2 regions of the Streptomyces sp. NPDC000151 genome follow, and region 1 is predicted to be linked to the other one. Evidence: predicted binding sites of a transcription regulator. Region 1 holds the regulator's gene; the other holds the start of a gene.

Region 1 (5,878 bases):
TTTCGCCAAGAACGGTGAAGTGCTCGTCGGCGAGGTCGCGAAGCGCCAGGCGGTCACGAACGTCGACAGGACCATCCGGTCGGTCAAGCGCCACATGGGCACCGACTGGTCGGTGGACGTCGACGACAAGAGCTTCAACCCGCAGCAGATCTCCGCGTTCATTCTGCAGAAGCTGAAGCGCGACGCGGAGTCCTACCTCGGCGAGAAGGTCGCGGACGCGGTCATCACCGTCCCGGCGTACTTCAACGACTCCGAGCGGCAGGCCACCAAGGAGGCCGGCGAGATCGCGGGCCTGAACGTCCTGCGCATCGTCAACGAGCCCACCTCCGCGGCGCTGGCGTACGGCCTGGACAAGGACGACCAGACCATCCTGGTCTTCGACCTCGGTGGCGGTACCTTCGACGTCTCGCTGCTGGAGATCGGCGACGGCGTCGTCGAGGTGAAGGCGACCAACGGCGACAACCAGCTCGGTGGTGACGACTGGGACCAGCGCGTCGTCGACTACCTGGTCAAGCAGTTCCAGAACGGCCACGGCGTCGACCTGGCCAAGGACAAGATGGCGCTCCAGCGCCTGCGCGAGGCCGCTGAGAAGGCGAAGATCGAGCTGTCGTCCTCCACCGAGACGACGATCAACCTTCCCTACATCACCGCCTCGGCCGAGGGCCCGCTGCACCTGGACGAGAAGCTCACGCGCTCGCAGTTCCAGCAGCTCACCAGCGACCTGCTCGACCGCTGCAAGACCCCGTTCCACAACGTCATCAAGGACGCCGGCATCGAGCTGTCCGAGATCGACCACGTGGTCCTGGTCGGCGGTTCGACCCGTATGCCGGCCGTCGCCGAGCTCGTCAAGGAGCTGACCGGCGGCAAGGACGCCAACAAGGGCGTCAACCCGGACGAGGTCGTCGCCATCGGCGCGTCGCTGCAGGCCGGTGTCCTCAAGGGTGAGGTCAAGGACGTCCTCCTGCTGGACGTCACCCCGCTGTCCCTCGGTATCGAGACCAAGGGCGGCATCATGACCAAGCTCATCGAGCGGAACACGACGATCCCGACCAAGCGTTCGGAGATCTTCACCACCGCCGAGGACAACCAGCCCTCCGTGCAGATCCAGGTCTACCAGGGCGAGCGCGAGATCGCGGCGTACAACAAGAAGCTCGGCATGTTCGAGCTGACCGGTCTGCCGCCGGCCCCGCGTGGCGTCCCGCAGATCGAGGTCTCCTTCGACATCGACGCCAACGGCATCATGCACGTGACCGCGAAGGACCTGGGCACGGGCAAGGAGCAGAAGATGACCGTCACCGGCGGCTCCTCGCTGCCGAAGGACGAGGTCGACCGCATGCGCGAGGAGGCCGAGCGCTACGCGGACGAGGACCACAAGCGCCGCGAGGCCGCCGAGACGCGCAACCAGGGCGAGCAGCTCGTCTACCAGACGGAGAAGTTCCTCAAGGACAACGAGGAGAAGGTCCCCGCCGAGGTGAAGACCGAGGTCGAGACCGCCGTCGGCGAGCTGAAGGAGAAGCTCAAGGGCGAGGACACGGCCGAGATCCGTACGGCCACCGAGAAGGTCGCCGCCGTCTCGCAGAAGCTGGGCCAGGCCATGTACGCCGACGCCCAGGGCGCGCAGGCCGCGGGCGGTGCCGAGGGTGCCGCCGACGGCGAGCAGGCCAAGGCCGAGGACGACGTCGTCGACGCCGAGATCGTGGACGACGAGAAGCCCAAGAAGGACGGTGCCGCGTGACGGAGGAGACCCCGGGCTTTGACGAGAAGCCTGACGTCCCCTCCGACGCCGCAGCCCCTGACGATGCGGCGCAGGGCGCCGGGTCCGCCGACAAGGCGGGCCCGGCCCCGGCCGGGGACGCGAATCAGGACGTCGGCCTGACGGCACAGCTGGACCAGGTGCGCACCGCGCTCAACGAGCGCACGGCGGACCTCCAGCGCCTGCAGGCCGAGTATCAGAACTACCGCCGGCGGGTGGAGCGGGACCGCGTGACGGTCAAGGAGATCGCCGCGGCGAACCTCCTGTCCGAGCTCCTGCCGGTCCTCGACGACATCGGCCGGGCTCGTGAACACGGCGAGCTGGTCGGCGGCTTCAAGTCGGTCGGCGAGTCGGTGGAGACGGTCGTGGCCAAGCTCGGCCTGCAGCAGTTCGGCAAGGAGGGCGAGCCTTTCGACCCGACGATCCACGAGGCGCTCATGCACTCGTACGCACCGGACGTCACGGAGACGACGTGCGTTGCGATCCTGCAGCCGGGGTATCGGATCGGCGAGCGAACGATTCGCCCCGCGCGGGTGGCGGTCGCCGAGCCCCAGCCGGGGGCCCAGGCCGCCAAGTCCGAGGAGCAGGCGCCGGACGAGGAGAGCGGTGGCCCGGACGAGGGCTGACGTGAGAAGCAGGACAGTACGGGAGGAGGGACGTCGGGGATGAGCACCAAGGACTTCGTCGAGAAGGACTACTACAAGGTTCTCGGCGTCCCGAAGGACGCCACCGACGCCGAGATCAAGAAGGCGTACCGCAAGCTCGCCCGGGAGAACCACCCGGACGCGAACAAGGGCGACACCAAGGCCGAGGCGCGCTTCAAGGAGATCTCCGAGGCGAACGACGTCCTGGGCGACCCCAAGCGCCGCAAGGAGTACGACGAGGCGCGGGCGCTGTTCGGCAACGGCGGCTTCCGTCCGGGTCCCGGCGGCGCCGGTGGCGGCAGCTTCAACTTCGACCTGGGTGACCTCTTCGGGGGCGCCCAGGGCGGAGCGGGCGCCGGCGGCTTCGGCGGCGGCCTCGGGGACGTCTTCGGCGGCCTGTTCAACAGGGGCGGCGGTGCGGGCACGCGTACGCAGCCCCGCCGCGGCCAGGACATCGAGTCCGAGGTGACGCTCAGCTTCACCGAGGCGGTGGACGGGGCCACGGTCCCGCTGCGGATGTCCAGCCCGGCGCCGTGCAAGGCGTGTTCCGGTACCGGCGACAAGAACGGCACCCCGCGGGTCTGCCCGACCTGTGTGGGTACGGGCCAGGTCAGCCGGGGCGCGGGCGGCGGCTTCTCGCTCACCGACCCGTGCGCCGACTGCAAGGGCCGCGGCCTGATCGCCGAGGACCCCTGCGAGGTGTGCAAGGGCAGCGGCCGCGCGACGAGTTCGCGCACGATGCAGGTGCGCATCCCCGCCGGCGTCTCCGACGGGCAGCGGATCCGGCTGCGCGGCAAGGGCGCCCCGGGCGAGCGCGGCGGGCCCAATGGCGATCTGTACGTCGTCGTGCACGTCGACACGCACCCGGTGTTCGGCCGCAAGGGCGACAACCTCACCGTCACCGTGCCGGTCACCTTCCCGGAGGCCGCGCTCGGCGGCGAAGTGAAGGTGCCGACCCTGGGCGGGCCGCCGGTCACCCTGAAGGTTCCGGCAGGCACGCCGAACGGCCGGACGATGCGTGCCCGCGGCAAGGGCGCGGCGCGCAAGGACGGCACCCGGGGCGACCTCCTGGTCACCATCGAGGTGGTCGTGCCCAAGGACCTCGGCGACAAGGCGCGCGAGTCGCTGGAGGCGTACCGCGAGGCGACCGCGGGTGAGGACCCGCGATCGGAGCTCTTCCAGGCCGCGAAGGGAGCTTGATGATGGACAGTCGGGGCGGGCGGCGCAGTCGTAACCCCTATGAACTGACCGACGAGTCACCGGTGTACGTCATCTCCGTCGCGGCTCAGCTCTCCGGCCTGCACCCGCAGACACTGCGCCAGTACGACCGGCTCGGCCTGGTCTCACCGGACCGTACGGCCGGGCGCGGTCGGCGCTACTCGGCCCGCGACATCGAGCTGCTCCGCCAGGTGCAGCAGCTGTCGCAGAACGAGGGCATCAACCTCGCCGGCATCAAGCGCATCATCGAACTGGAGAACCAGGTCGCGGCGCTCCAGCAGCGCGTCGCCGAGCTGCAGAGCGCGGTGGAGGGCGCCGCCGCCGCCATCCAGCAGCGGGAGGCGGCGGTGCACGCCAGCTACCGCCGTGACCTGGTCCCGTATCAGGACGTGCAGCAGACCAGCGCGCTGGTCGTGTGGCGCCCGAAGCGGACGTCCGAGTAACGCCCGCCGCCTCAGCGGCCGTTGTAACCGGCCGTGGGCATCGACAGCCGGCGGTGCACGTGGGACTTCATGGCCGAGGTGTAGACCGGCTCGGCGAGGTCGACGGTCTCCAGCCGGACGCCGGCCGCGGCGCAGCGGGCGGTGAAATCCTCGGCGGAGTCGACGGCGTTCTCCAGGGTGCGGCGGTTCGGTACGACGAAGACATCGACCAGGCCCGCCTCCACGTCCTGCCACAGGGCGCAGTGATCGGCGCGCAGGTGGTGCAGGCTCAGCCGCCAGATGAGGCGGTAGTCGCGGTCCGCGGCCCACTGCGAGCACATCTCGTGCTGGCCTCGGTCGTCGACCAGGAACGGATCGTCGTCCAGCTCGGACAGCGGCATCAAGCACGCGATCGCCGTCACTCGCACCGCATTCATCGTGCCCCCCGGGACCTGACGACTGTGGGGGTGACGATACCCCTGTGGACGGAGCGGGGGCGGCGGCACCCGTCGGCGCTCTCAGGCCCGCCCGAGCATCTTCGTCACCCGGATCTCGATGACCACGCGCTCGGGGTTGGGCCGCGGCGTCCGCTCGTACCGCACGGCGTACCGCTCCTCCGCGTCCCGCACCTCCGCCTCGGCCGTACGGACCGTCGCCAGCCCCTCCAGCGTCGCCCACCGCCGCCCCTGCAGCTGGCACACCGCGACGCGCGCGCCGCCGTCGCCCCTGGCCAGGACGTTGCGGACCTTGGTGCTGCCCTTGCTCGTGATGACCCGGGCCAGGCCCTGCTCGTGGTCGTACGTCACCCCCACCGGCACGACGTGCGGCGTCCCGTCCGGCCGCATCGTGGTCAGGGTGCACACATGCCGCTCCCGCCAGAAGGCGAGGTACTCGGGGTCGGGATTCCGCAGATCTTGAGCCATGTCCGCACTGTACGTCGGGCGTACTCGCAGGAGTGGGCGGCAGGTCAGGGGGAACCCCAAGGGGCGGTGGACGGGTAAAGGTCGGCGTTTTGGGCTTGAGTGGAATAGACTCAACTTATCGCATGTTGAGCTAGGCAGGATGGCCCCCGAGGGCCGTGTAGGTGCAGGCCAGAGGCATGAGGAGGAGCGCGAGCACGTGGACGCCGAGCTGACCAACAAGAGCCGGGAGGCGCTGAGCGCCGCCAATGAGCGGGCCGTGAGCGCGGGACACGCGGACATGACCGCGGCCCATCTGCTGCTCGCGCTGCTCGCCGGGCAGGACAACGAGAACATCACCGACCTGCTGGCCGCCGTCGGCGCGGACGCCGCGGCGCTGCGTGCCGGGGCCGAGCGGCGGGTCGCCGCGCTGCCCAGCATCCAGGGCTCGACGGTCGCCCCGCCGCAGCCCGACCGCGAGATGCTCGCGGTGATAGCGGACGCGGCGCAGCGCGCCAAGGAGCTGGGCGACGACTACATCTCCACCGAGCACCTGCTCATCGGCATCGCCGCGAAGGGCGGGGCCACCGGCCAGCTGCTGGACCAGCAGGGCGCCTCGGCCAAGAGGCTGCTGGACGCCTTCGAGAAGGCCCGGGGCGGGCAGCGGGTGACCAACGCCGACCCCGAGGGCACATACAAGGCGCTGGAGAAGTTCGGTACGGACTTCACCGCGGCCGCGCGCGAGGGCAAGCTCGACCCGGTCATCGGCCGGGACCAGGAGATCCGGCGCGTGGTGCAGGTCCTCTCGCGGCGTACGAAGAACAACCCCGTGCTGATCGGTGAGCCCGGCGTCGGCAAGACCGCCGTCGTGGAGGGGCTCGCGCAGCGCATCGTGAAGGGCGACGTGCCCGAGTCGCTGCGGGACAAGCGGCTGGTCGCGCT
Region 2 (5,878 bases), on a different contig from region 1:
ACCCGGTGCCGCTCGGACGCCGGGATGCCGGGCCCCTCGTCCTGCACCTCCAGTACCAGGCTGCCGGGGCCCTCGCCGCGGCGTGCCCGTACGGTCACGCGGCCGTGCGGCGGGGAGTGCTTGATGCCGTTGTCGATCAGGTTGGCGACGACCTGGTGCAGCCGCTCGGCGTCCGCGTGCGCGGTCAGCTCCGGGGGCGAGACGTCCAGGTGGAGGTGGACGTCCGTACGGCTGTGGTGGGTGGAGCCGACGGCCAGGGTGGAGGCGCTGCGGCTCATGTTGGCCTCCTTCAGCACCCCGGAGAGGTACGGCCAGACCTCGAAGCGGCGGGCGTGCAGCGGGATGACCCCGTTGTCCAGCCGGGAGAGGTCCAGCAGGTGCTCGACCAGGCGGCCGAGCCGCTCGGTCTGGCTCAGCGCGGTGCGCATCGTCTCCGGGTCCGCCTCGGAGACGCCGTCGACGACGTTCTCCAGTACGGCGCGGAGCGCGGCGATCGGCGTGCGCAGCTCGTGCGAGACGTTGGCGACCAGCTCCTTGCGGTGGGTGTCCACCGCTTCCAGGTCGGCGGCCATCGTGTTGAAGGCGTCGGCCAGCTCGCCGAACTCGTCCCGGCGGCTGCCCTGCACCCGCCGGGTGTAGTCACCGGCGGCCATCGCCCGGGTCACGTCCGTCATCTCGTCCAGCGGGGCCGTCAGCCCCTGCGCGACGAACTGGGTGATCAGCAGCGAGGCGATGATCGAGAAGACCGTGATGACCCGCAGCTCCGTCGCCGAGTGGAACGCGACGAGGACCAGCAGGGTCGTGATGATCACCGAAACGGTGACCAGCGCGCCGAGCGCCGCCTTGACCGAACGGTACGGATCGAGCGGACGCATCGCCTCCCAGGCCCGCTGCCAGAGCGCGCGCGCCAGGGGAAGGGGCGACTTCATGCCGGCGGGGTCTCCAGCGCGTACCCGACGCCGTGGACCGTGCGGATCCGCTCGGCGCCGATCTTCCGGCGCAGCGCCTTGATGTGGCTGTCGACCGTGCGGGTGCCGGAGGCGTCCGCCCAGTCCCAGACCTCGGCGAGCAGCTGCTCGCGGGAGAGCACGGCGCGCGGCGTGTTGGCGAGGCAGACCAGCAGGTCGAACTCGGTGGGCGTGAGGTGCACGTCGGCGCCGCGCACCCGGACCCGCCGCTGCGCGTGGTCGATCTCCAGCTCGCCCAGGCGCAGGATGCCGCTGCGCGGCGTGTGCGCGGCGAGCGCGGCCCGCTCGACGCGGCGCAGCAGGACGTGCACCCGCGCCGCCAGCTCGCGCATGGAGAACGGTTTGGTCATGTAGTCGTCGGCGCCGACGCCGAGGCCGACCAGCATGTCCGTCTCGTCGTCCCGCGCGGTGAGCATCATCACCGGGACCGGCCGCTGGGCCTGCACCCGGCGGCACACCTCCAGGCCGTCGAAGCCGGGCAGCATGACGTCGAGGACGAGCAGATCGGGCTGCCACGCCTCGGCGGTGTCCACGGCCGACGGGCCGTCGATCGCGGTCTGCACCTGGAAGCCCTCGGCGCGCAGCCGGGCCGCGATGGCGTCCACGATCGTCGGGTCGTCCTCGACGACGAGCACCCGCCGCTGGGCGCCGGGCGTGGCCGCCGCCGCGGCGCCGTGGGTGGTCTGAGTCTGGTCCATCGCCCGCCCCTGAATTTCCCCGTGCGTGGTCGCGTACTGACTTGCTGTACTGACGTGCTGACTGGGTGTACTGACTGGTCGCATACTGCTGGGCAGCAGCGTAAAGGCACGATGTGACCCGCGGCTACGCGCGTTTCCCCGCGAGGTGGACCACGTCGGGGACGCCTCGGACAACGGGGATCTCTTCGGTGCGAACCTCGCTGAACCCGGCATTCCGGAGCGCGTCCTCGAAAGCGGGCGAGGGCTGCGCCGACCAGACGGCCAGCACGCCGCCCGGTGTCAGCCGGTCCCGGCAGGCCGCGAGCCCGGCGGGGGAGTACAGGCCGCCGTTGTCCTCGGTGACGGTCCAGTCGGGGCCGTTGTCGATGTCCAGGCAGAGCGCGTCGTACGTCTCGGTGCCCGCGCCCTCCCGTACGTACGCCACCAGATCGGCCTGGACGATCTCCGTCCGGGGGTCGGCCAGCGCCGGGCCCGACACCGTCCCCAGCGGCCCCGCTCGGTGCCAGTCGATGACCGCGCCCTCGCGCTCGACGACCGCGATCCGGCCCCAGCGCGGCTCGGCGGCGGCGCGCGCCAGCGAGAAGCCGACGCCCAGCCCGCCGATCAGTACGGACGGCCGCGCGCGGCCGGCGGGCAGCGCCGCGAGCGCGGCGTCGACGAGCAGCCGCTCCGACCGCCCGTCGGAGGTGTCCATCAGGAAGCACCCGTTGGCGATGATCTCGAAGTGCGGGCCCCGCCGCCGCAGCACCACCTCTCCGTACGGTCCGTCCCGGCGCTCCAGCGTGACGGGCGTCTCGTCGGTGGCGAAGGGGGCTGACATGGGTGCGAGGCCTCCGGAGTCGGGGGATGCCGGACGGTCCCCCACCCTATGAGCCCGTAGGCCATGCGCGCCCGGCCGTTTCGGGCCTCCCGCCCGCCTCCGCGTCTGATCGCTCACAGCGAACAAAGCCCTGGGAACATCCACCGACTCCCGAGCATTGAGTGGGTACAGCTCAACTTGCCTGCCGAAGGGGAGATCATGGCTTCGACGTCCACACCGCTCACCCTGCCCGTGCTGCCCCTGGACGACGAGGTCGTCCTGCCGGGCATGGTGGTGCCACTGGACCTGTCCGACCCGGACGTACGCGCCGCGGTGGAGGCCGCGCAGGCCGCCGCCTCACCCGGTAACAAGCCACGGGTGCTGCTCGTTCCACGTATCGACGGCAATTACGCCGGCGTCGGCACGCTCGGCAAGGTCGAGCAGGTCGGCCGGCTGTCCGACGGCGACCCGGGCGCGCTGATCCGCGGCCTGGGCCGCGTGCAGATCGGCTCCGGGACGACCGGGCCCGGCGCGGCCCTCTGGGTGGAGGGCACCACGGTCGAGGAGACCGTCCCGACTGCGCCTGATGGAAAGACGGGCCTCCCCGGCGCGGTCACCGAGCTCGTCAAGGAGTACAAGGCGCTCGCCACGAGCTGGCTGCGCAAGCGCGGCGCCTGGCAGGTCGTGGACCGCGTCCAGCAGATCGAGGACGTCGGCCAGCTCGCCGACAACTCCGGATACAGCCCCTTCCTGACCACCGAGCAGAAGGTCCGGCTGCTGGAGACCACCGACCCGGTCGCCCGCCTGAAGGACGCCACCGAAGCGCTCCGCGAGCACCTCGCCGAGCAGGACGTCGCCGAGTCCATCGCCAAGGACGTCCAGGAGGGCGTCGACAAGCAGCAGCGCGAGTTCCTGCTGCGGCGCCAGCTGGAGGCGGTCCGCAAGGAGCTGTCCGAGCTGAACGGCGAAGCGGACGACGAGAGCGACGACTACCGCGCCCGCGTCGAGGCCGCCGACCTGCCCGAGGACGTCCGCAAGGCGGCCCTGAAGGAGGTCGACAAGCTGGAGCGGTCCAGCGACCAGAGCCCCGAGGGCTCCTGGATCCGCACCTGGCTGGACACCGTCCTGGAGCTGCCGTGGACGGAGCGCACCGAGGACGCGTACGACATCAAGGGCGCCCGCGCCGTCCTGGACGCGGACCACGCGGGCCTGGACGACGTGAAGGAGCGGATCACCGAGTACCTGGCGGTGCGCAAGCGCCGCGCGGACCGTGGCCTCGGCCTGGTCGGCGGCCGCCGCGGCGGTGCCGTACTGGCCCTGACCGGCCCGCCCGGCGTCGGCAAGACCTCCCTGGGGGAGTCCGTCGCGCGTGCCATGGGCCGCAAGTTCGTCCGGGTCGCGCTCGGCGGCGTCCGGGACGAGGCGGAGATCCGCGGCCACCGGCGCACGTACGTCGGCGCGCTGCCCGGCCGCATCGTCCGCGCCATCAAGGAGGCCGGTTCCATGAACCCGGTCGTCCTGCTGGACGAGATCGACAAGGTCGGCTCCGACTTCCGCGGCGACCCCGCCGCGGCCCTCCTCGAAGTGCTCGACCCGGCGCAGAACCACACCTTCCGCGACCACTACCTGGAGGTCGAGCTCGACCTCTCCGACGTGGTCTTCCTCGCCACGGCCAACGTCCTGGAGGCGATCCCGGAGCCGCTCCTGGACCGCATGGACCTGGTCCGCCTCGACGGCTACACCGAGGACGAGAAGGTCACCATCGCCCGCGACCACCTGCTCCCGCGCCAGCTGGAGAAGGCGGGCCTGGAGCCCGGCGAGGTCGTGATCGAGGACGCCGCGCTGCGCAAGCTGGCCGGCGAGTACACCCGCGAGGCGGGCGTGCGGAATCTGGAGCGGGCCATCGCCCGGCTGCTCCGCAAGGTCGCGGCCAAGCACGAACTGGGCGAACAGGACCTGCCCTTCACCGTGGGCGTGGACGAGCTCCGCCCGCTCATCGGGCGGCCGCACCACGTCCCGGAGTCCGCGCAGGACCCGGAGGAGCGGCGCACGGCGGTGCCCGGCGTGGTCACCGGCCTGGCCGTGACCGGCGCGGGCGGCGACGTCCTGTACGTCGAGGCGTCGCTCGCCGACGCGGAGACCGGCGGCTCGGGCCTCCAGCTCACCGGCCAGCTCGGCGACGTGATGAAGGAGTCGGCGCACATCGCGCTCTCCTTCCTCCGCTCGCACGGCGCGGAGCTGGAGCTGCCCGTCGGCGACCTCAAGGAGCGCGGCGTGCACCTGCACGTCCCGGCGGGCGCGGTCCCCAAGGACGGCCCCAGCGCGGGCATCACCATGACCACGGCCCTGGCCTCGCTCCTCAGCGGCCGTCAGGTCCGGCCCGACGTGGCGATGACCGGCGAGGTCTCCCTCACCGGCCGGGTGCTGCCCATCGGCGGCGTCAAGCAGAAGCTCCTCGCGGCGCACCGGGCGGGGATCACCACAGTGATCATCCCCAAGCGCAACGAGGCGGACCTGGACGACGTCCCGGCCGAGGTCCTGGAAAAGCTGGACGTCCACCCCGTGTCGGACGTCCGCCAGGTCCTGGACCTGGCCCTGACCCCGGCCGCGACCTCGGTGGAGGTCCCGGTCGCCGCGTAACCCCCGCGCCCGAGGCCCGGAACTCCCGCAGGGCGGGGGCTCCGGGCCTCCCGATGTCCCCAGGGGCGGCGGTCACCCCTCCGCGAGAGCGCGGAGCTGGGCCACCGAGCCGTTGAAGACGTTCTGGTCGCCGGGGAAGCGGCCGCGGTCGGCGTACTGCCAGATGGTGTGGGCCGGCCAGCCGGACGGGAGGGGCTGGGGGGAGGCGGCGTAGCGGGCGATCCACAGGGGGTGCTTGATGCCGAAGGACGCGTTGTCGCCGGTGCACAGGCGCCACCAGTTGGTGGCGGTGTAGATCATCGGGTAGCGGCCGGTCCGGGCGTGCACCGTGGCGCTGAAGTCCCGGATCCAGGCGGTCATGGCCGCCCGGCTCAGGCCGTAGCAGGCCGCGCCGTACGGGTTGTACTCGATGTCCAGCGCGGGCGGCAGCGTCCGGCCGTCCGCCTTCCAGCCGCCGCCGTTGTCGACGAAGTAGTTGGCCTGCGTGGCGCCGGACGAGGTGTTCGGCAGCGCGAAGTGGTAGGCGCCGCGGATCATGCCGACGTTGTACGCACCGCCGTACTGCTGGCCGAACTTGGGGCTGCGGTAGCCCGCGCCCTCGGTGGCCTTGACGATGGCGAAGCGGGCGCCGGCGCGCCAGGCCGCGGGCCAGTCGACGTTGCCCTGGTGGCTGCTGACGTCCATGCCGGCCACCCCGGCGAGCGGCTGCGGCGCCGGGCCGGACGCGGTGCCGCCCTCGTGGGCGCGGAGCGTACCGCCGGCGTGGTCGAGTC

Evidence for each region. The regulator HspR, encoded in region 1, represses chaperone genes until heat shock. The targets are predictions, from matches to a motif close to TTGAGNNNNNNNNNCTCAA.
Region 2: lon (endopeptidase La) is a predicted target of HspR. The motif match lies at 2,644-2,662, and genes of this name have one in related genera.

The regions. Positions count from the first base shown of each region.
Region 1 covers NZ_JBEPFC010000046.1:29,950-35,827, forward strand. Annotated here, with positions in the region: gene dnaK (molecular chaperone DnaK) at 1-1,735, shown strand, start outside; gene grpE (nucleotide exchange factor GrpE) at 1,732-2,379, shown strand; gene dnaJ (molecular chaperone DnaJ) at 2,419-3,597, shown strand; gene ABT381_RS15840 (heat shock protein transcriptional repressor HspR) at 3,600-4,058, shown strand; gene ABT381_RS15845 (hypothetical protein) at 4,070-4,474, opposite strand; gene ABT381_RS15850 (PPOX class F420-dependent oxidoreductase) at 4,556-4,960, opposite strand; gene clpB (ATP-dependent chaperone ClpB) at 5,157-5,878, shown strand, end outside.
Region 2 covers NZ_JBEPFC010000144.1:11,935-17,812, reverse strand. Annotated here, with positions in the region: gene ABT381_RS29215 (HAMP domain-containing sensor histidine kinase) at 1-929, opposite strand, end outside; gene ABT381_RS29210 (response regulator transcription factor) at 926-1,666, opposite strand; gene ABT381_RS29205 (spermidine synthase family protein) at 1,791-2,486, opposite strand; gene lon (endopeptidase La) at 2,685-5,105, shown strand; gene ABT381_RS29195 (lysozyme) at 5,178-5,878, opposite strand, start outside.